Regions from separate parts of the Actinopolymorpha sp. B17G11 genome, predicted to be linked through region 1. Evidence: riboswitches for the same ligand, from Rfam matches in the RefSeq annotation. Region 1 holds a riboswitch; the other holds the start of a gene.
What was found. Region 1 has a riboswitch for ZMP and ZTP ahead of ABN028_RS12650 (phosphoribosylaminoimidazolecarboxamide formyltransferase). Riboswitches for the same ligand answer to the same signal wherever they lie in the genome.
Positions count from the first base shown of each region.

Region 1 (3,402 bases):
TCTCTGAGCAGGGCCTCCGTATGGTCACCGCCGGAGCGGTCTATCACGATGAGGTCGGCCTGCAAAACGTCCGCGACCGCTTCGCCTACTATCCGCGGGACGTGTGGTTCTACCTGCTGGTGGCGGGTTGGTGGCGTATTCACCCCGAAGCCAACCTGGTCGGCAGGGCCGGTTCCGTGGGAGACGAGCTCGGATCGGCGCTCATCGGATCCCGGCTGGTGCTCGATCTGATGCGGCTGTGCTTCCTGATGGAACGGCAGTACGCGCCCTATTCGAAGTGGTTCGGGACGGCCTTCTCCCGGCTGGCCTGCGCCGCCGAGCTGTCGCCGATTCTGTGGCAGGCGCTTCAGGCAGAGACGTGGCCGGAACGCGAGAACGCGCTGATGGCTGCCTACGAACAGGTCGCAGCGATGCACAACGCACTGAACATCACCCCACCCGTGCCCACCGAGGTGCACCACCTGTGGGACCGTCCTTTCAAGGTGATCTGGGGCGACTTTCCCGGCGCGCTCGGCGCCCAGATCCAGGACCCTGCCGTGAAGCGCATCGCCGAACGATGGCCCGCCGGCGGCGTCGACCAGTTCAGGGACCTTCTGCTGGCTCCCGGTAGCCGCAGCCTGCTGCTCCGCCTGTTTGAGTAGGTTCGCGGCACGAGGCTTGCGCAAGCAGGGTTTGCTCTCCGCGGGGACCTCGGCGTCCTCAGTGGTGGAACAACCGGAGGCCGGTACGGGCGAGAGCGATCTGATGCTCGCGGCAGGCGTCCTCCACTTCGTTGGAACGGATCGATCCGCCTGGCTCGGCGATGTAGCCGACGCCGTGCCGGTGTGCATGGTCGACGTTGTCGCGGAACGGCAAGGCGCCGTCCGAGACGAGCGCGACGCCACTCAAGCCAGTCAGCCACTGCCTGCGTTGGGCGTCTGTCAGCGCGGGTGCGGGCTTGGAGAGTGCGCTCGCCATTCGCGTACTCTCGTCCGGTGTGAGGTCGCCCTCGACGAAGCGGATCTGCCAGTTGATCCGGTCCTGACGCCGGATGTACGGCTGGAACGCGAGCGCGCGGACCGCCGGGTGGCGTCGAAGCCACCAGGTGTCGGTCTTCGCGCCGGCCAGGCGGGTGCAGTCCACGCGGGACTGCTGGCCGGCACCGATCCCCAGAGTCGCCCCACCACGCAGGTAACACACCGAGTTGGACTGCGTGTAGCGCAGGACCGCCAAGCCCAGCAGGAGATCCGCCGATGCCGTCGCGGGCAGCGCACCGCACACGACGTTGTCCAGCAGCGTCGTGGAGAGCGTCACCTCGTCGCGTTGCTGGAACAGCCGCAGGCCGAAAACGTCCCGTGCCTCGCACGCAGGGGGTCTGTAGGTTTCGTCTGCTTCCATGACCAGGAAGCGGCCATTCTTTTTCTTGCTGAGCGTCGCGACGGTGCCGGGGGCATAGCCGGGAGCGACGATGCCGTCGCAGACCACGTTGGTCAGCAGCGTGGCGAGTTCGGTGTCGACCGGGTGTGAGACGGCGGCGAAATCACCGTAGGAGGATTTCGGGTCGGCGTCGCGGGCACGCAGGTACGCGCTGGTGAGCGCGCCGACCTGCTCGCGGTCGATGGTGTAGAGCTCGGCGGTGACGTCATCGACGGGTCCGGCCACGGCCGCGCCGGCCGGCGAGACGTGCTTGAAGGAAGCAGCCGCTGGTCGGTGCAGGGCTCGGCTGGCGTCCAGCACCAGTTGCCAGCTGTTCAGCGCGTCCAGCATGTTGATGAACGACGGGTTGCCCTGCAGCACCCGGACCGGCCACTGGCCGGGGCGCACTGGCGCGGCGTTGGCCGCCTGCTGCGGGTTGATTCCGTAACGCAGATCCACGTCGTAGCCTCCTGGGTGTCAGCCGGACATCACTGACGGAGGCGCCCAGGCGGTCGACGCTCACGCGGGAAACGGCCGCTCCCTGGTGGTTGTCCACCTTCGCCAGTTGCGGCCAGGCCGAATCCTACCCGGCGAGGATCTCCTCGAGAACGAACGACGCGTCCGCCGGCAGGCCGTCGCCGTCGCGAACCGCCCAGGCGCAGACGACCAGGGCCTTCCAGAGCGCCCAGCCTTGTCCACGCTGCCAGGTCGCCTCGTCCACCTCCAGCCGATCGCGGAACGCGGCCCGGCTCTTGCCGGTCAGCATCGTCCAGGCGATCGCCAGGTCGCAGGCCGGGTCTCCGACCCCGCAGGTGCCGAAGTCGATGACGGCCGCGAGTGCACCGTCCTTCACCAGAAGGTTTCCCGAGGCGATGTCACCGTGGAACCAGACCGGCCGGTTGTCCCACGAGGCTCGCAACGCCCGTTCCCAGATCTCCTCGGCGGTCTCGGTCCGGATCAGGCCGTCCAAGGTCTCCAGAGAGGCCCGGGCCCACCCGTCATAGGTCGTCAGTGGTCCGCCACGGAACCAGTTGTGCAGTCCCGGGCCCGGTCCGCCTGTCGGGTCGATCCGCTGCAGGGACACCAGGAACTCCGCTAGGTCGATGGCGAACGCCGTCATGTCCTCGACGACGGCACGGTCCGCGGGTTCGGCACCGAGCCACCGATAGACCGACCAGTCGTGCGGAAAGCCCTCATCGGGTACGCCTCTGGCCAGCGGAACCGGGATCTCCAACGGCAACGTGGGGGCGAGAACCGGCAGCCACCGGTGTTCCTTCTCCACCGCCAGCGCGTACTCCTCGGCAGTCGGCAGCCGCACCAGCATCTCGTCACCGAGGCGGAAGGTGCAGTTGTCCCAACCCTGCGCATCGACCGGCCGGACCTCGAGGTCGGCCCACTGCGGGAACTGCGCGGCGATCAACCTGGACGCCACTGCGGCGTCGACCGGTTTCCTGTCCGGCAATGGCAGGACCTCGGGCGTCTCGTTCATCGAGGGCCGACCGTACGACGCCCCATCGGATCACCGCAAGCCGATTTCCGATCGCCCCGAACTCGGCTCGGTAGTCCCATGGGCTTCACGTGGGCGGCGTACCGAGAAAGATGATCGTCATCGGTCTCCCATCGGTCGTGGCTCCTTGGTGCAAGAGGGCGTGGCTGCCGTTAGCCATGACCAGGGGGTGGGTCCGAGGTCGTCGGCGTCGGCGCTGGTGGCGTGCTTGACGTTGGTGACGAGTGCCCAGCTTCGTCTGAGGGGCGTGAGCCGGAGGGCGTGGCTGAGGATGTCTCTTAGTTCCTGGAGGCTGGCGTAATCAGTCCACGCCTGAAGATATGAGTCGATGATCATCTGCAGCGACGGATGGTTGAGACTGTCGCTGAAAGGGCCTGGCAGTGACCATCGACGGTGACATTCGAAGAGGGGCGCCATGAGGGATAGGAACGGATGGGTCCAAGCAGCGTCGCCAAAGTCGATGAAGCGGTGGTGGCCGCCGGGGGTACGGGCGGCCAGGA
Region 1 covers NZ_JBEFTW010000009.1:178,019-181,420, forward strand. Annotated here, with positions in the region: gene ABN028_RS12645 (DUF4037 domain-containing protein) at 1-641, shown strand, start outside; gene ABN028_RS12650 (phosphoribosylaminoimidazolecarboxamide formyltransferase) at 700-1,854, opposite strand; ZMP/ZTP riboswitch at 1,891-1,974, opposite strand; gene ABN028_RS12655 (aminoglycoside phosphotransferase family protein) at 1,979-2,884, opposite strand; gene ABN028_RS12660 (phosphotransferase) at 3,002-3,402, opposite strand, start outside.

Region 2 (3,402 bases), on a different contig from region 1:
CATCAGCGTTGCCCCACCACCAGCAATTGCGCCAGCAGTTGCTCCGACCACACTCGTGTTTGCAGCGTCTTCGATGCTCTCGTTCAGTGCTTCCTGGGCATCCGCCATCGCCCGGATTGCCGTGGCGACTGCTTCGCATCGACTTTCCAGCGCGTCGAAGCAGTCATCCACCTTGTTGTTGACGAAGCTGTCCAATGCCTCGGATGCCTCGTCCTGCCACTTCCTGCGAAGCTCATAAGCCGTCGGGGTTGTACCGCCAATACCGCTCCTGCTCAGGGCTCAGTGAGTCACTCATCACGATCAGCCCTCCTGGGCGGCCCCTCGTCGAGTGAGCGTCCGATCCGGTCGAACTCCTCCCTGCTCATCTCTTCGTCTTCCGCACTCCGTGCTGCCGCACGGTAGAGGACCTCCCGGAGTTCACTCATGGCCTCGGCACCATCACGAAGGAAGTCCCGGACTCCGCCCCGGATCCCGTCGTACTTCGCGACGACGTCCTCTTTGCCGCCACCGCTGTAGCCCCAGTCGGGTGCCGACAGGTAGCACGGCCCCTCGTCGAGTCGGCGGGCGAATCGCCAGAAGTCGGCACCGATGTCGAAGAAGCGGTCACCTGCCGCCCGGATTCGCCGGACGATCGATCTCGTTCATCGCCGCTCCTCTCCGCCTGCACCCGCTTACGGCAACCTTGCTCGAAGGACATCCATGCGTTGTCGCAGCCGATCGAGGTTCTCCTCTGCCACCTCCTCGATCGATCGCCCCCTGGTGAGTTCGGCGGCGAGATCGGTACGCCGCTGCACGATCGCCTCTTCACCTTCCCGCAGCGCGGCCTCGATGTTGCCCGCAAGCCGCGCCGGGTCGGTCTCGATGGCATAGCGGGTCCGGATCTCGAGCGAGAGCAGAACACCGTCACCGTTGAACTCGGCGGCGACGGCACCTCGTTCGCGCTCCACGCGGAGCGACTCCGAGGACAGCCTCGCGAGGATGTCCCGCGCCCCCGGGATCGTCGTCACCAAGCCGCGGAGCGCCGCGGCGACCTCGGACCCAGCGGCCTCGCTGAAGCCGGCGTCGGAGTAGGCCACCTGCTCGGCATGCGCCGCCTCGTCACGGGCGGCACGGTAGAGCGCCGCGACCTCCCGGTCCAGCACCTGGGCCTGCAGGACCCGCTGCCACCGCGGGTCGACTTCGACGTGCTTGATCCGGCCGACACCGTCGACGCTCAACTGGATCACCTTGCGTCGGTCCTCGACGGTGTGGCTCCGCGAGACAATCTGGTCGCGGACACGCTGCACGCGCCCATCCAAGGCGACGAACCCGAGCGCGAGATCGTCCGGTCCCGCCCCCATGGCGAAGCCATCCAGACTCACACGTGACCCCCGAGTAGTGCCTGACCTGCGCCGCGCTGGTGGCGAGCACCGTAACGGCTGGACATCGAATCATGTCAAGGTCTGGGGAGCACCTGCCAGCCCACGGGCCCGGCCCTCTGCACTAGGCTCGTGGTTACCGCGACTGGCGCAGGCAAGGTGGAATCGACCACCGGGGAGCGGCGTACGGGCTGCCGTACGACAGACACCGTCCCGTACGACCGAGCACGGGCACCGCGCGCCTGGGTGCCTGGGTCTGAGGGCGTGTCCCTGAACCACAGGGCACGCACGACCAGGCGGTCACCGAGTGACCGTCACCACCGCTGACCCAGGAGGAGCAATGACGCAGCGTACTGGTCTCGACCTCGCCGCCAGGCTGGCCGACGCCGACCCCGAGATCGCCCGGCTCATCGAGGCCGAGGGCCGTCGGCAGTTCGAGAAGATCCGACTGATCCCGAGCGAGAACTACGTGTCCCAGGCCGTCCTCGAGGCGACCGGCACGGTCCTCACCAACAAGTACTCCGAGGGCTACGCCCACAAGCGCTACTACGAAGGCCAGCAGATCATCGACGAGGTGGAGGAGCTGGCCGTCGCCCGCGCCAAGGAGCTCTTCGGCGTCGAGCACGCCAACGTCCAGCCCTACTCCGGCTCGCCGGCCAACCTCGCGATCTACCTCGCGTTCATGCAGCCGGGCGACACGTTCCTCTCCCTCGAGCTAGCGCACGGCGGTCACCTCACCCACGGCTCCCCGGTTTCTGCGACGGGCACCTGGTTCAAGCCGGTCCACTACGGCGTCGACAAGGAGACCGGCCGTGTCGACATGGACCACGTACGCGACCTCGCCCACAAGGAGCAGCCGAAGCTGATCTTCTGCGGAGGGACGGCGATCCCACGGCTGATCGACTTCGAGGCATTCGCGGCGATCGCCCGCGAGGTCGGCGCCATGCTCGTGGCCGACATCGCGCACATCGCCGGCCTGGTGGCAGGTGGCGTCCATCCCACGCCGGTCGGCCACGCCGACGTGATCTCGACGACCACCCACAAGACGCTCCGCGGTCCGCGTGGGGCGATGCTCATGACCACCGAGGAGTATGCGAAGCCCATCGACAAGGCGGTGTTCCCCGGTCTGCAGGGTGGGCCGCACAACCACACCACGGCAGCGATCGCGGTCGCGCTCCGCGAGGCCGCGACCGGTGAGTTCCAGGCGTACGCCAGTCAGATCGTGGCCAACGGGGCGGCGCTCGCCGACGCGCTCACAGCACGCGGCTTCGATCTCATTTCGGGCGGCACTGACAACCACCTGATCCTCATCGACCTCACGAACAAGGACGTCGGCGGCAAGCCGGCCGCGAAGGCGCTGGACCGGGCCGGCATCGAGCTCAACTTCAACACCGTGCCGTTCGACCCACGCAAGCCCTGGGCGCCGTCGGGGATCCGGATCGGCACTCCGGCGATCACCACCCGCGGCATGGCGCCCGAGCACATGCCCCAGATCGCGGCCTGGATGGACGAGGCCGTGGAGGCGGGCAAGAAGGACGATGGGGAGGCGCTCGACCGGATCGCGGCGGACGTCCGCGACTTCACCAAGGCGTTCCCCATCCCGGGCTGGCCGGCCAGCTGACTCTGGTCAGAGACAGCAGGGAGCCCCGCTGACGAGCGTTCGCCAGCGGGGTTCCTCCAGTCCTTGTGGGCGGCGCGGTCAGGCGCCGATGACCTGCGGATCCAGCATCACGGGGAACGGCACAGTCGCCTCCCACACCTGTCCGACCTCCACCTTGGTCACCAGACCGTACTCGCCCGGTCGCACGATCTTGCCCACCTTGATCGAGCCGTCCCTAGCCACGCGCCAGTAGGCGGGAATGCCGGCCCGGGCGTACTTGATCGCCTTGCTGCCATCGTCAAGGTCCTGCGTCGAATCGGACGCGACCTCAACAACCAGGCCGACAGCTGATGGGTCCTGCCACACCAGGTCGAGATCCGCCCCAGGACGGAGAGCCGCACCGTCAGCGATGAAGTTGCCACCCGGCACCCGAAGCCCCACCTC
Region 2 covers NZ_JBEFTW010000050.1:6,339-9,740, reverse strand. Annotated here, with positions in the region: gene ABN028_RS32065 (hypothetical protein) at 1-195, opposite strand, end outside; gene ABN028_RS32060 (hypothetical protein) at 288-425, opposite strand; gene ABN028_RS32055 (hypothetical protein) at 672-1,361, opposite strand; ZMP/ZTP riboswitch at 1,490-1,613, shown strand; gene glyA (serine hydroxymethyltransferase) at 1,699-2,979, shown strand; gene ABN028_RS32045 (Uma2 family endonuclease) at 3,058-3,402, opposite strand, start outside.
Region 2: another riboswitch for ZMP and ZTP. It lies ahead of glyA (serine hydroxymethyltransferase); the one in region 1 lies ahead of ABN028_RS12650 (phosphoribosylaminoimidazolecarboxamide formyltransferase).